4 regions of the Kluyvera georgiana genome follow, and region 4 is predicted to be linked to each of the others. Evidence: predicted binding sites of a transcription regulator. Region 4 holds the regulator's gene; each other region holds the start of a gene.
The links. The regulator sigma-54, encoded in region 4, starts transcription at its own class of promoters, with help from an activator protein. The targets are predictions, from matches to a motif close to GTTGGCACANNTTTCGCTNT.
Positions count from the first base shown of each region.

Region 1: a site for sigma-54 is predicted at 1,476-1,495, ahead of ABTW00_RS21750 (gamma-glutamyltransferase family protein). Genes of this name have one in related genera too.
Region 2: a site for sigma-54 is predicted at 1,296-1,315, ahead of glnA (glutamate--ammonia ligase). Genes of this name have one in related genera too.
Region 3: a site for sigma-54 is predicted at 1,902-1,921, ahead of glnK (P-II family nitrogen regulator). Genes of this name have one in related genera too.

Region 1 covers NZ_CP158865.1:4,592,180-4,595,334, reverse strand. Annotated here, with positions in the region: gene uvrA (excinuclease ABC subunit UvrA) at 1-640, opposite strand, end outside; gene ssb1 (single-stranded DNA-binding protein SSB1) at 893-1,429, shown strand; gene ABTW00_RS21750 (gamma-glutamyltransferase family protein) at 1,669-3,155, shown strand, end outside.
Region 2 covers NZ_CP158865.1:4,900,658-4,903,812, forward strand. Annotated here, with positions in the region: gene typA (ribosome-dependent GTPase TypA) at 1-1,024, opposite strand, end outside; gene glnA (glutamate--ammonia ligase) at 1,408-2,817, shown strand; gene glnL (nitrogen regulation protein NR(II)) at 3,024-3,155, shown strand, end outside.
Region 3 covers NZ_CP158865.1:3,704,421-3,707,575, reverse strand. Annotated here, with positions in the region: gene ABTW00_RS17690 (SmdB family multidrug efflux ABC transporter permease/ATP-binding protein) at 1-1,762, shown strand, start outside; gene glnK (P-II family nitrogen regulator) at 1,971-2,309, shown strand; gene amtB (ammonium transporter AmtB) at 2,343-3,155, shown strand, end outside.
Region 4 covers NZ_CP158865.1:546,497-549,651, reverse strand. Annotated here, with positions in the region: gene lptB (LPS export ABC transporter ATP-binding protein) at 1-490, shown strand, start outside; gene rpoN (RNA polymerase factor sigma-54) at 536-1,969, shown strand; gene hpf (ribosome hibernation promoting factor) at 1,992-2,279, shown strand; gene ptsN (PTS IIA-like nitrogen regulatory protein PtsN) at 2,335-2,823, shown strand; gene rapZ (RNase adapter RapZ) at 2,857-3,155, shown strand, end outside.

The DNA.
Region 1 (3,155 bases), 930 kb from region 4:
CGAGATCGTCGCGTACCTTGAAGCGGTCAATCACCACTTCAATGGTGTGTTTCTTTTGCAGCTCGAGCTTCGGCGGATCGGAGAGGTCGCAGACCTCGCCGTCGATACGCGCGCGGATATAGCCCTGGCTTGCCAGGTTCTCCAGCGTTTTGGTGTGCTCGCCCTTACGTTCTTTAATGATTGGGGCCAGCAGCATCAGGCGTTTGCCTTCAGGCTGCGACAGCACGTTATCCACCATCTGGCTGACGGTTTGCGCCGCCAGCGGCACGTCGTGATCCGGGCAGCGCGGCTCGCCAACGCGCGCATACAGCAGGCGCAGGTAGTCGTGAATTTCGGTGATGGTGCCTACCGTTGAACGCGGGTTGTGCGAGGTCGACTTCTGCTCAATAGAAATCGCTGGCGACAGCCCTTCAATATGATCGACGTCCGGCTTTTCCATCAACGACAGGAACTGGCGCGCGTAGGCAGAAAGTGATTCTACGTAGCGACGCTGTCCCTCGGCGTAGAGGGTGTCGAATGCCAGTGAGGATTTGCCAGACCCGGACAGCCCGGTCACGACAATCAGTTTGTCGCGAGGGATGACGAGGTTGATGTTTTTGAGATTATGGGTGCGGGCGCCCCGAACTTCGATCTTATCCATTCACCTTTCCCGGTAGAAGATACACGGCTTGCCTGGTTTGTTTGAAGGACAAACGGCAGAAACGGCTAATTATGACACAACTTAACCTGAATGAATATACAGTATAGGGGCGCCGATTCAGGATGCCGATGAAAATTTGCATAGCGGTAAGATGTTTACTGGAATACGCCTCGCAGCTACCAAAATACCGTCTGGAAATGGTACACTCGCGCGTTTACACTTAATCAAGAATCGTATTCAGGAGAGACAATCATGGCCAGCAGAGGCGTCAACAAGGTGATTCTCGTCGGTAATCTGGGCCAGGACCCGGAAGTGCGCTACATGCCGAATGGTGGCGCAGTCGCCAACATTACGCTGGCTACTTCCGAATCCTGGCGTGATAAAGCGACCGGTGAAATGAAAGAGCAGACCGAATGGCACCGCGTTGTGCTGTTTGGCAAACTGGCGGAAGTGGCGGGTGAATACCTGCGTAAAGGCTCTCAGGTTTATATCGAAGGTCAGCTGCGTACCCGTAAATGGACCGATCAGTCCGGCGCGGAAAAATACACCACGGAAGTGGTGGTGAACGTGGGCGGCACCATGCAGATGCTGGGTGGCCGTCAGGGCGGCGGCGCACCGGCCGGTGGCAACATGGGCGGCGGCCAGCAGCAGGGCGGTTGGGGTCAGCCTCAGCAGCCGCAGGGTGGCAATCAGTTCAGCGGCGGCGCGCAGTCTCGCCCGCAGCAGCAGTCCGCTCCGGCACCGTCTAACGAACCGCCGATGGATTTCGACGACGATATCCCGTTCTGATTTGCCGCCGTTTCGACGGCGCCCATCAAGACTCTCAAAACCCTGCTTCGGCAGGGTTTTTGCTTTTTTAATGCGCACCATCAGCCTACATCAGCACCGCTTCGGTGCGCGAGTTGCCCCGCGTTAATCGCCGTTTTTTGAATCTCATTCACATAACCATCAGATAATTAACAAAAATAACAATTGGCACGCTTTGTGCCTACATCCGTGTATACACACATGTAGGCAAGGTGCAGACGATGACTCAGATCCAATCAGCTAAATGTATGCAGGGCATGGCCGTTGCGCCGCACTCGCTGGCCGCCGAAAGCGCGGTGGCCGTTTTGCGTGACGGCGGCAATGCGGTTGAGGCGATGGTCGCGGCGGCGGCGACCATCGCGGTGGTTTACCCACATATGAACGGCATCGGCGGCGATGGATTCTGGTTAATTTCCCGGCCCGGCGAAGAGCCGGTGGCGATTCAGGCCTGTGGCTTTGCGGCAGAAAAAGCGAGTATCGATTTTTATCGCCAGGCGGGCTACATGCAGGTTCCGGTACGCGGCCCGCTGGCGGCCAATACCGTCGCGGGCACGGTTGGCGGCTGGGAGCGCGCGCTGGAGTGGGCGGGAGAACATACGGACAACGCGGCGCTGCCGTTAACGCGTCTGCTGCACGATGCTATTCACTATGCGCGTCATGGCGTGCCGGTCACCTCTGGGCTGCATCAACAGATTACCGCGCGGCTGCCGCAGCTCGGTCAGTATCCCGGATTTTGCGGCCTGTTTGCGCCGGAAGGTCAGGCGCTCACCCCTGACGATTTACTGCTTCAGCCCGCGCTTGCTAACACGCTGGAACGCCTGGCAACCCATGGGCTTGGGGATTTTTATCATGGTGAAACCGCCCGTCTGATAGCCAGCGAACTGGAAGCCGCCGGGAGCTTGATGCGCTTTAGCGATCTTGATGCTTATCGCGCGGCGCGGGTGAAGCCGCTGGCGCTGGAAACGGAGATTGGAACGGTTTATAACCTCCCCCCGCCGTCGCAGGGGCTGGTCTCGCTGCTGATTACCGGCATGATTGAGCAGCAGCGTAAAAAAGGCGCAATTGCTGACGAAACGGATTTTGTTCACCACTGTGTCGAAGCAACCAAGCTGGCGTTTACCCTGCGCGATCGCCACATCACAGATCCAGCGCATATGACGCTTGACCCACAGTCGCTGCTGACGGCAGACAATATCGCTCAGCTTAGCGCGCAGATTGTGCCCGACCGGGCACAGTCCTGGGGTAAAGGACGCGGGCCGGCGGATACCGTCTGGATGGGCGTTATCGACGGCTCCGGCACCGCGGTCAGCTTTATTCAGAGCATCTATCACGAGTTCGGCAGCGCGGTGATCCTCGCCGATAGCGGCATCATCTGGCAAAACCGCGGCAGCAGTTTTTCGCTGGACCCGAGCGCCACCAACCCGCTTCAACCGGGCCGTCTGCCGTTCCATACCCTCAACCCCGGGTTGGCGAGGCTGGCCAACGGCGATGCGCTGGTATACGGCAGCATGGGCGGTGACGGCCAGCCGCAGACGCTGGCAGCGGTTTTTGACCGCATTCTCCATCAGAACATGACGCCTCAGGCGGCTATCGCCGCTCCGCGCTGGCTGTTAGGGCGCACCTGGGGCGAGAGCAGCGACACGCTGAAGATTGAAAGCCGCCTGAGAGCGGCGACTACCGACACCCTCAAACAGTACGGCCATGACGT
Region 2 (3,155 bases), 620 kb from region 4:
TGTGCACCAGCTCTTTGTTCAGGCGGTCAAGGATCTGACGAGAGGTAACGAATTTACCTTCTTTGCCACAGAACGGAGAGGTGTTAACGCAGAAGAACATAGAAACGGTCGGTTCATCGACGGACAGTGCCGGCAGCGCTTCGACGTTCTGCGGATCGCAGATGGTGTCGGAGATGTTCAGCTCGCCCAGACCGGTGATGGCGATGATGTCGCCAGCTTCCGCGAGGGTGCTGTCGATACGTTCCAGACCCAGGTGAGTCAGCACTTTACCGACTTTACCGTTACGGGTTTTGCCTTCGCTATCGATGATAGTGATCTGCTGGTTCGGTTTCACTTTACCGCGTTTGATGCGGCCGATACCGATAACGCCAACGTAGTTATTGTAGTCCAGCTGGGAGATCTGCATCTGCAGCGGACCATCAAGGTCTACGTCCGGTGCCGGTACATGGTCAACAATCGCCTGATACAGCGGGGTCATGTCTTCAGCCATGTCTTCGTGATCCAGACCCGCGATACCGTTCAGCGCCGAAGCGTAGATGATCGGGAAGTCCAGCTGCTCGTCGGTCGCGTCGAGGTTAACGAACAGGTCGAAGACCTGGTCAACAACCCAATCAGGACGCGCGCCCGGACGGTCAACCTTGTTGATGACAACAATTGGCTTCAGGCCGTGAGCAAATGCTTTTTTGGTCACGAAGCGCGTTTGCGGCATCGGGCCATCAAAGGCATCAACTACCAGCAGCACGGAGTCAACCATGGACATAACGCGCTCAACTTCACCACCGAAGTCGGCGTGCCCCGGGGTATCAACGATGTTGATACGGTAGTCATTCCATTTGATAGCGGTGTTTTTTGCGAGGATGGTAATCCCACGCTCTTTCTCCAAATCGTTGGAGTCCATCACACGCTCTTGAGTTTCAGCACGCTCGTCGAACGTACCGGATTGCTGCAGCAGCTTATCAACCAGGGTAGTTTTACCATGGTCAACGTGAGCAATGATGGCGATGTTACGCAAATTTTCGATCACAACTTTGCCTCGGGCATTAGAAATAGCGCGTTATTGTACACGGATTAATCGCACTACAAAACAGGATCACAGAGATCCTCCGCAAACAAGTATCGCAGAGTTTCTTTGTGATCGCTTTCACGGAGCATAAAAAGGGCACCTAATCACAATTTGCACCAATATGGTGCTCAACGCTCGCGTGTAAGCACTATAATGGTGCAAAACGGCTATCATGGTGCAGCCCTTTTGCACTATGGTGCGCATGATAGCGCCTTTTGGGGGTGATTTAAAAGTTGGCACAGATTTCGCTTTATATTTTTCACGGCAACAACGCCATTTTTAAGCAGTGATAGAAGACCTCGTTACCACGACGACGACAATGACAAATCCGGGAGATGTAAAGTATGTCCGCTGAACACGTTTTGACGATGCTGAATGAACATGAAGTGAAGTTTGTCGATCTGCGCTTCACCGATACCAAAGGTAAAGAACAGCACGTCACGATTCCTGCCCATCAGGTTAATGCCGAATTCTTCGAAGAAGGCAAAATGTTTGACGGCTCCTCTATCGGCGGCTGGAAAGGCATTAACGAATCTGACATGGTTCTGATGCCGGACGCATCTACCGCTCTCATCGACCCGTTCTTTGAAGAGTCTACCCTGATTATTCGTTGTGACATCCTGGAACCAGGCACCCTGCAGGGCTACGACCGTGACCCGCGCTCCATCGCTAAACGCGCTGAAGAGTACCTGCGCGCGACCGGCATCGCAGACACCGTTCTGTTCGGGCCAGAGCCAGAATTCTTCCTGTTTGACGACATCCGCTTCGGCGCATCTATCTCCGGTTCCCACGTGGCTATCGATGATATCGAAGGCGCATGGAACTCTTCCACCAAATACGAAGGTGGTAACAAAGGTCACCGTCCTGGCGTGAAAGGCGGTTACTTCCCGGTTCCTCCGGTAGATTCTTCTCAGGACATCCGTTCTACCATGTGTCTGATCATGGAAGAAATGGGTCTGGTCGTTGAAGCGCACCACCACGAAGTGGCGACCGCTGGCCAGAACGAAATCGCGACCCGCTTCAACACCATGACCAAAAAAGCGGACGAAATTCAGATCTACAAATATGTGGTTCACAACGTCGCTCACCGCTTCGGTAAAACCGCGACCTTTATGCCAAAACCAATGTTTGGCGATAACGGTTCCGGCATGCACTGCCACATGTCCCTGTCCAAGAACGGCGTAAACCTGTTCTCCGGTGACAAATATGCGGGTCTGTCTGAGCAGGCGCTGTACTACATCGGCGGCGTTATCAAACACGCTAAAGCGATCAACGCCCTGGCGAACCCGACCACCAACTCTTACAAGCGTCTGGTCCCGGGTTACGAAGCGCCGGTAATGCTGGCTTACTCTGCCCGTAACCGTTCTGCTTCTATCCGTATTCCGGTAGTGGCTTCTCCGAAAGCGCGTCGTATCGAAGTGCGCTTCCCGGATCCGGCTGCTAACCCGTACCTGTGCTTCGCCGCGCTGCTGATGGCTGGCCTTGACGGTATCAAGAACAAGATCCACCCGGGCGAAGCGATGGACAAAAACCTGTACGACCTGCCGCCGGAAGAAGCGAAAGAGATCCCACAGGTTGCTGGCTCTCTGGAAGAAGCGCTGCAGGCTCTCGATGCAGACCGTGAGTTCCTGACTGCGGGCGGCGTATTCACTGATGAAGCTATCGACGCTTACATCACGCTGCGCACTGAAGAAAACGATCGCGTTCGCATGACTCCGCACCCGGTTGAGTTCGAGCTGTACTACAGCGTCTAATACGTTTTGAGTTGTACTTTCCCGATGATGTCGCGTCACTGCCGATGGGTGCTGACGCGATACTCGGGAATTGAGTTGCCGTGGAAACTTTCAGCCCATCTCAGGATGGGCTTTTTTCTCCACCAACAACCTGATTTCCCGCGCTTTTTATCCGTAAAAAGCTATACTGCACTAAAAGAGTGCAAGCCTTTTCAGGAGACTGCTAAATGGCAACAGGCGCGCTGCCCGATGCTGGGCAGATCCTTAACTCGTTAATCAACAGCATCTTACTGGTCGATGACGACCTGGCCGTTCACTATGCGAACCCTGCGGCGCAGCAGTTGCTGGCGCAGAGCGCG
Region 3 (3,155 bases), 1.8 Mb from region 4:
ACTGTGGCCAACCTTAAAACGACTGCTGGCCTACGGCTCTCCGTGGCGCAAGCCGCTGTCAATTGCCGTGGCGATGTTGTGGGTGGCGGCTGCCGCCGAAGTGAGCGGGCCGCTGCTGATCAGCTATTTTATCGATAATATGGTGGCGAAAGATATTTTGCCGTGGGGGAAAGTGGCAGGCCTTGCTGCGGCCTATATTGGCCTGCAACTGCTGGCCGCGACGCTGCATTATAGCCAGTCGCTGTTGTTTAACCGCGCGGCGGTCGGCGTGGTGCAACAGTTGCGAAGTGACGTGATGGACGCCGCGCTGCGCCAGCCGCTAAGCGAATTCGATACCCAGCCGGTTGGTCAGCTCATTTCGCGGGTGACCAACGACACCGAAGTGATTCGTGACCTTTACGTGACCGTGGTTGCCACGGTGCTGCGCAGCGCGGCGCTGATTGGCGCCATGCTGGTGGCGATGTTCAGCCTCGACTGGCGCATGGCGCTGGTGGCGATTGCTATTTTCCCGGCGGTTATGACGGTGATGGTGATTTATCAGCGTTACAGCACGCCGATCGTTCGCCGGGTGCGCGCGTATCTTGCCGACATCAACGATGGCTTTAACGAAGTGATTAACGGCATGAGTGTGATCCAGCAGTTTCGCCAGCAGGTGCGCTTTGGTGAGCGTATTGGCGAGGTCAGCCGTTCACACTATATGGCGCGTATGCAAACCCTGCGGCTGGACGGCTTCCTGTTGCGCCCGCTGCTGAGCCTGTTTTCTTCGCTTATTCTCTGCGGGCTGCTGATGCTGTTCGGCTTTAGCGCCCAGGGTTCTATTGAAGTCGGCGTGCTGTACGCCTTTATTAGCTACCTGGGGCGTCTGAACGAGCCGCTGATTGAGCTAACCACCCAGCAGTCGATGCTGCAACAGGCGGTGGTCGCCGGTGAGCGCGTCTTTGAGCTGATGGACCGCCCGCGCCAGCAGTATGGCGATGATATCGCCCCGCTAGCGAACGGGGATATTGATATTGATAACGTGTCGTTTGCCTACCGTGGCGACAAAATGGTGCTGCAAAATATCTCGCTGTCGATTCCGGCACGGAGTTTTGTGGCGCTGGTCGGGCATACTGGCAGCGGCAAAAGTACGCTGGCCAGCCTGCTGATGGGCTATTATCCGCCGAACGCGGGGGAGATTCGCCTCGGCGGGCGTCCGTTGTCGAGCCTGAGCCATCAGGTGCTGCGCCAGGGGATCGCCGTGGTGCAGCAGGACCCGGTGGTGCTGGCGGATTCGTTCTTTGCCAACGTCACGCTGGGGCGTGATATCAGTGAGGCGCAGGTCTGGCAGGTGCTGGAAACGGTGCAACTGGCGGAGCTGGCGCGCAGCATGAGCGACGGTATCTATACCCATCTTGGCGAGCAGGGCAATAACCTTTCGGTTGGGCAGAAACAGCTGCTGGCGCTGGCTCGCGTGCTGGTTGATACCCCGCAGGTGCTGATTCTCGACGAAGCGACCGCCAATATCGACTCCGGCACCGAGCGCGCTATCCAGCAGGCGCTGGCCGCCGTGCGTCAACACACCACGCTGGTGGTGATTGCTCACCGTTTATCGACCATTGTGGAGGCGGACACCATCATGGTGCTTCATCGTGGGCAGGCGGTAGAGCAGGGGACGCATCAGCAACTGCTTGAAGCAAAAGGGCGTTACTGGCAGATGTATCAACTGCAGTTGGCCGGTGAAGAACTGGCCGCCAGCGCTCAGGACGATGCTTTGACCGCCTGATGCACCAGAGACAGGCATTTTTCTAACAGAATGCATTTGTGACGCGCATCATGCACTCGCATGGTGCGTTTTTCTTTTTTGTCGCGCGATTTCCCGCACACCATCCCTGATTATCCCGCATGAATGCCGTTTTTTCATTTCTGGCACGCCCCTTGCTTTATCTGTTGTGTGTTCGCAGCCACTACCGAATTCTGACTGGAGGGGATCTATGAAGCTGGTTACCGTGGTAATCAAACCATTCAAACTCGAAGACGTTCGCGAAGCGCTGTCTTCTATTGGCATTCAGGGCTTAACGGTGACGGAAGTAAAAGGCTTTGGTCGCCAGAAGGGTCATGCAGAGCTTTACCGCGGTGCGGAATACAGCGTCAACTTCCTGCCGAAGGTAAAGATTGATGTGGCTATCGCCGACGATCAGCTCGATGAAGTCGTCGACGTTATCAGTAAAGCCGCTTATACCGGAAAAATTGGCGACGGTAAGATTTTTGTCGCCGAACTGCAGCGCGTAATCCGTATTCGTACCGGCGAAGCCGACGAAGCGGCGCTGTAATTCCCAGACAGCACAGTGATAGGGATCGAGATGATGAAAAAAACAATGGTAAAAACGGGGTTGAGCGCGCTGGCGCTGTTGCCGGGTCTGGCGATGGCGGCACCGGCGGCGGTGGATAAAGCGGATAACGCCTTTATGATGATTTGTACCGCGCTGGTGCTGTTTATGACCATTCCGGGCATTGCGCTGTTCTACGGCGGCCTGATTCGCGGTAAGAACGTGCTCTCGATGCTGACGCAGGTCGCGGTCACCTTCGCTCTGGTGTGCGTGCTGTGGGTGGTTTACGGCTACTCGCTGGCCTTCGGCACCGGCGGCAGTTTCTTCGGTAGCTTCGACTGGATCATGTTGAAAAATATCAAAATCACCGATCTGATGGGCTCCTTCTATCAGTACATCCACGTGGCGTTCCAGGGCTCCTTCGCCTGCATCACCGTGGGGCTGATTGTCGGTGCGCTGGCGGAACGTATTCGTTTCTCTGCGGTGCTGATTTTCGTGGTGATTTGGCTGACGCTCTCCTACATTCCGATCGCCCATATGGTGTGGGGCGGCGGTCTGCTGGCGAGCCACGGCGCGCTGGACTTTGCGGGCGGCACGGTGGTGCACATTAACGCGGCGGTAGCCGGTCTGGTGGGCGCTTACCTGATTGGTAAACGCGTAGGCTTCGGTAAAGAAGCCTTCAAACCGCACAACCTACCGATGGTGTTTATCGGCACGGCGATCCTCTATTTTGGCTGGTTCGGCTTCAACGCCGGTTCCGCCAGCGCGGCGAACGAAATTGCCGGTCTGGCCTTTGTGAATACCGTTGTCGCGACCGCAGCGGCGATCCTTGGCTGGGTCTTCGGCGAG
Region 4 (3,155 bases):
CATCGGCTATTTGCCGCAGGAAGCGTCGATTTTCCGTCGTCTGAGCGTTTACGATAATCTGATGGCGGTACTGCAGATCCGCGATGACCTCAGCAATGAACAGCGCGAAGACCGTGCCAAAGAGCTGATGGAAGAGTTCCACATCGAGCATCTGCGCGACAGCCTGGGCCAGGCGCTTTCCGGCGGTGAACGTCGCCGCGTCGAGATTGCCCGCGCGTTAGCGGCAAACCCGAAGTTTATCCTGCTGGATGAACCGTTTGCCGGTGTAGACCCCATCTCCGTTATCGACATCAAACGCATCATCGAACATCTGCGCGACAGCGGCCTTGGCGTACTGATTACCGACCACAACGTCCGTGAAACGCTGGCGGTGTGCGAACGCGCTTACATCGTCAGCCAGGGGCATCTGATTGCCCACGGAACACCTCAGGAGATCCTGGAAGACGAACATGTTAAACGCGTGTATCTTGGGGAAGACTTCAGACTCTGATAGGGTAGTGGTTATCGACGTTAGCGGGAGATATTCGTTCTGAACATGAAGCAAGGTTTGCAATTAAGGCTCAGCCAACAGCTTGCCATGACGCCCCAGTTGCAGCAGGCCATTCGTCTGTTGCAATTGTCTACGCTGGAACTTCAGCAGGAACTCCAGCAGGCGCTGGAGAGCAATCCCCTGCTCGAGCAAACCGATCTTCACGATGAAGTAGAGACTCAGGAAACCGTCGATAGCGAAACGCTGGACAGCGTCGATGCGCTGGAAAAACCGGACATGCCCGAAGAGCTGCCGCTTGACGCCAGCTGGGACGAAATCTACACCGCCGGTACACCTTCCGGTACTGGCGCTGACTATCAAGACGACGAACTACCGGTTTATCAGGGTGAAACCACTCAGTCACTTCAGGATTACCTGATGTGGCAGGTAGAGTTAACGCCGTTTACCGATACCGACCGGGCGATCGCCACGTCGATCGTCGACGCGGTGGATGACACCGGCTACCTCACCGTCACCGTCGAAGATATCCGCGAAAGCATCGGCGACGACGAGATTGGCCTGGACGAAGTGGAGGCGGTACTTAAGCGCATCCAGCGTTTCGATCCGGTCGGCGTGGCCGCCAAAGATCTCCGCGATTGCCTGCTGATCCAGCTGTCACAATTTTCACCAGACACGCCGCGCCTCGATGAAGCGCGACTGATTATCAGCGATCATCTCGATCTGCTCGCTAACCACGATTTCCGCTCGCTGATGCGGGTCACCCGTCTGAAAGAAGATGTACTGAAAGAAGCTGTCGATCTGATCCAGTCACTGGATCCACGCCCGGGCCAATCGATCCAGACCGGCGAACCGGAGTATGTGATTCCGGACGTACTGGTGCGCAAGGTCAACGATCGCTGGGTGGTAGAGCTGAACGCCGACAGTATTCCGCGCCTACAGATAAACCAGCACTACGCGGGGATGTGTAATAACGCCCGCAACGACGCCGACAGCCAGTTTATTCGTAGCAACCTGCAGGAAGCCAAATGGCTGATCAAGAGCCTTGAAAGCCGCAACGATACGCTGCTGCGCGTCAGCCGCTGCATCGTCGAGCAACAGCAGGCCTTTTTCGACCTTGGCGAAGAGTACATGAAACCGATGGTGCTGGCCGACATCGCCCAAACCGTCGAGATGCACGAGTCCACGATTTCGCGTGTTACCACGCAGAAGTATTTGCATAGCCCACGGGGCATTTTCGAGCTTAAATATTTCTTCTCCAGCCACGTCAGCACCGAGGGCGGCGGCGAAGCCTCGTCCACGGCCATTCGGGCGCTGGTTAAGAAATTGATTGCCGCGGAGAATCCCGCGAAACCACTGAGCGACAGTAAACTGACCACCATGCTCTCTGAACAGGGTATCATGGTGGCAAGGCGTACCGTTGCAAAGTACCGAGAGTCTTTATCCATTCCGCCGTCTAACCAGCGTAAACAGCTGGTCTGACACAACTGATAAGGAAGACACTATGCAGCTCAACATCACTGGACACAACGTCGAGATCACCGAGCCGATGCGCGAATTCGTTAATGCGAAGTTCAGCAAGCTGGAGCAGTATTTCGAGAGGATCAATCAGGTCCATATTGTGTTAAAGGTGGAGAAACTGACGCACATCTCGGATGCGACATTGCACGTGAACGGCGGTGAACTTCATGCCAGCGCGGAAGGGCAGGATATGTATGCCGCCATCGACGGTTTGATCGATAAACTGGCGAGACAGTTAACCAAGCACAAAGATAAACTAAAACAACATTGATTGTCCGAGCGATCGCCCGATATGCCCGCATATCGGGCGATGCTTAGGTGAAATTATGACAAATAACGATTCGGCTCTACAACTGAGCAATGTCCTTAACCAGGAATGTACCCGCAGTGCTGTGCACTGTCAGAGTAAAAAACGTGCGCTGGAAATCATCAGCGAGCTGGCGGCGAAACAGCTTAGCCTGCCGCCGCAGGTGGTGTTCGAAGCCATTCTGACCCGTGAAAAAATGGGCAGTACCGGCATCGGCAACGGCATCGCCATTCCTCACGGCAAGCTCGAAGAAGATACGCTGCGTGCGGTAGGGGTGTTCGTGCAACTGGAAACGCCGATCGCCTTCGACGCCATCGACAACCAGCCGGTCGATTTACTCTTTGCGCTTCTGGTTCCAGCCGACCAGACCAAAACCCATCTGCATACGCTTTCCCTGGTGGCGAAACGTCTGGCAGATAAAACGATTTGCCGCCGCCTGCGCGCCGCGCAGAGCGACGAAGAGCTGTATCAAATCATCACCGATACGGAAACCCACGATGATGCGTAATGGACATCACATCGTACTGAGGAGAAACGGTACATGGTACTGATGATCGTCAGCGGCCGCTCTGGCTCGGGAAAATCAGTGGCCCTGAGGGCGCTGGAAGATATGGGCTTCTACTGCGTTGATAACCTGCCGGTGGTACTGCTGCCGGAGCTGGCAAAGACGCTGGCCGACCGCGAAATCTCGGCTGCCGTGAGCATCGACGTACGTAACATGCCTGAAACTCCGGAAATCTTCGAACGGGCAATGGAAAACCTGCCGGAGAACTTTTCCCCACAGCTGCTGTTCCTCGACGCCGATCGCAACACGCTGATTCGTCGCTACAGCGACACTCG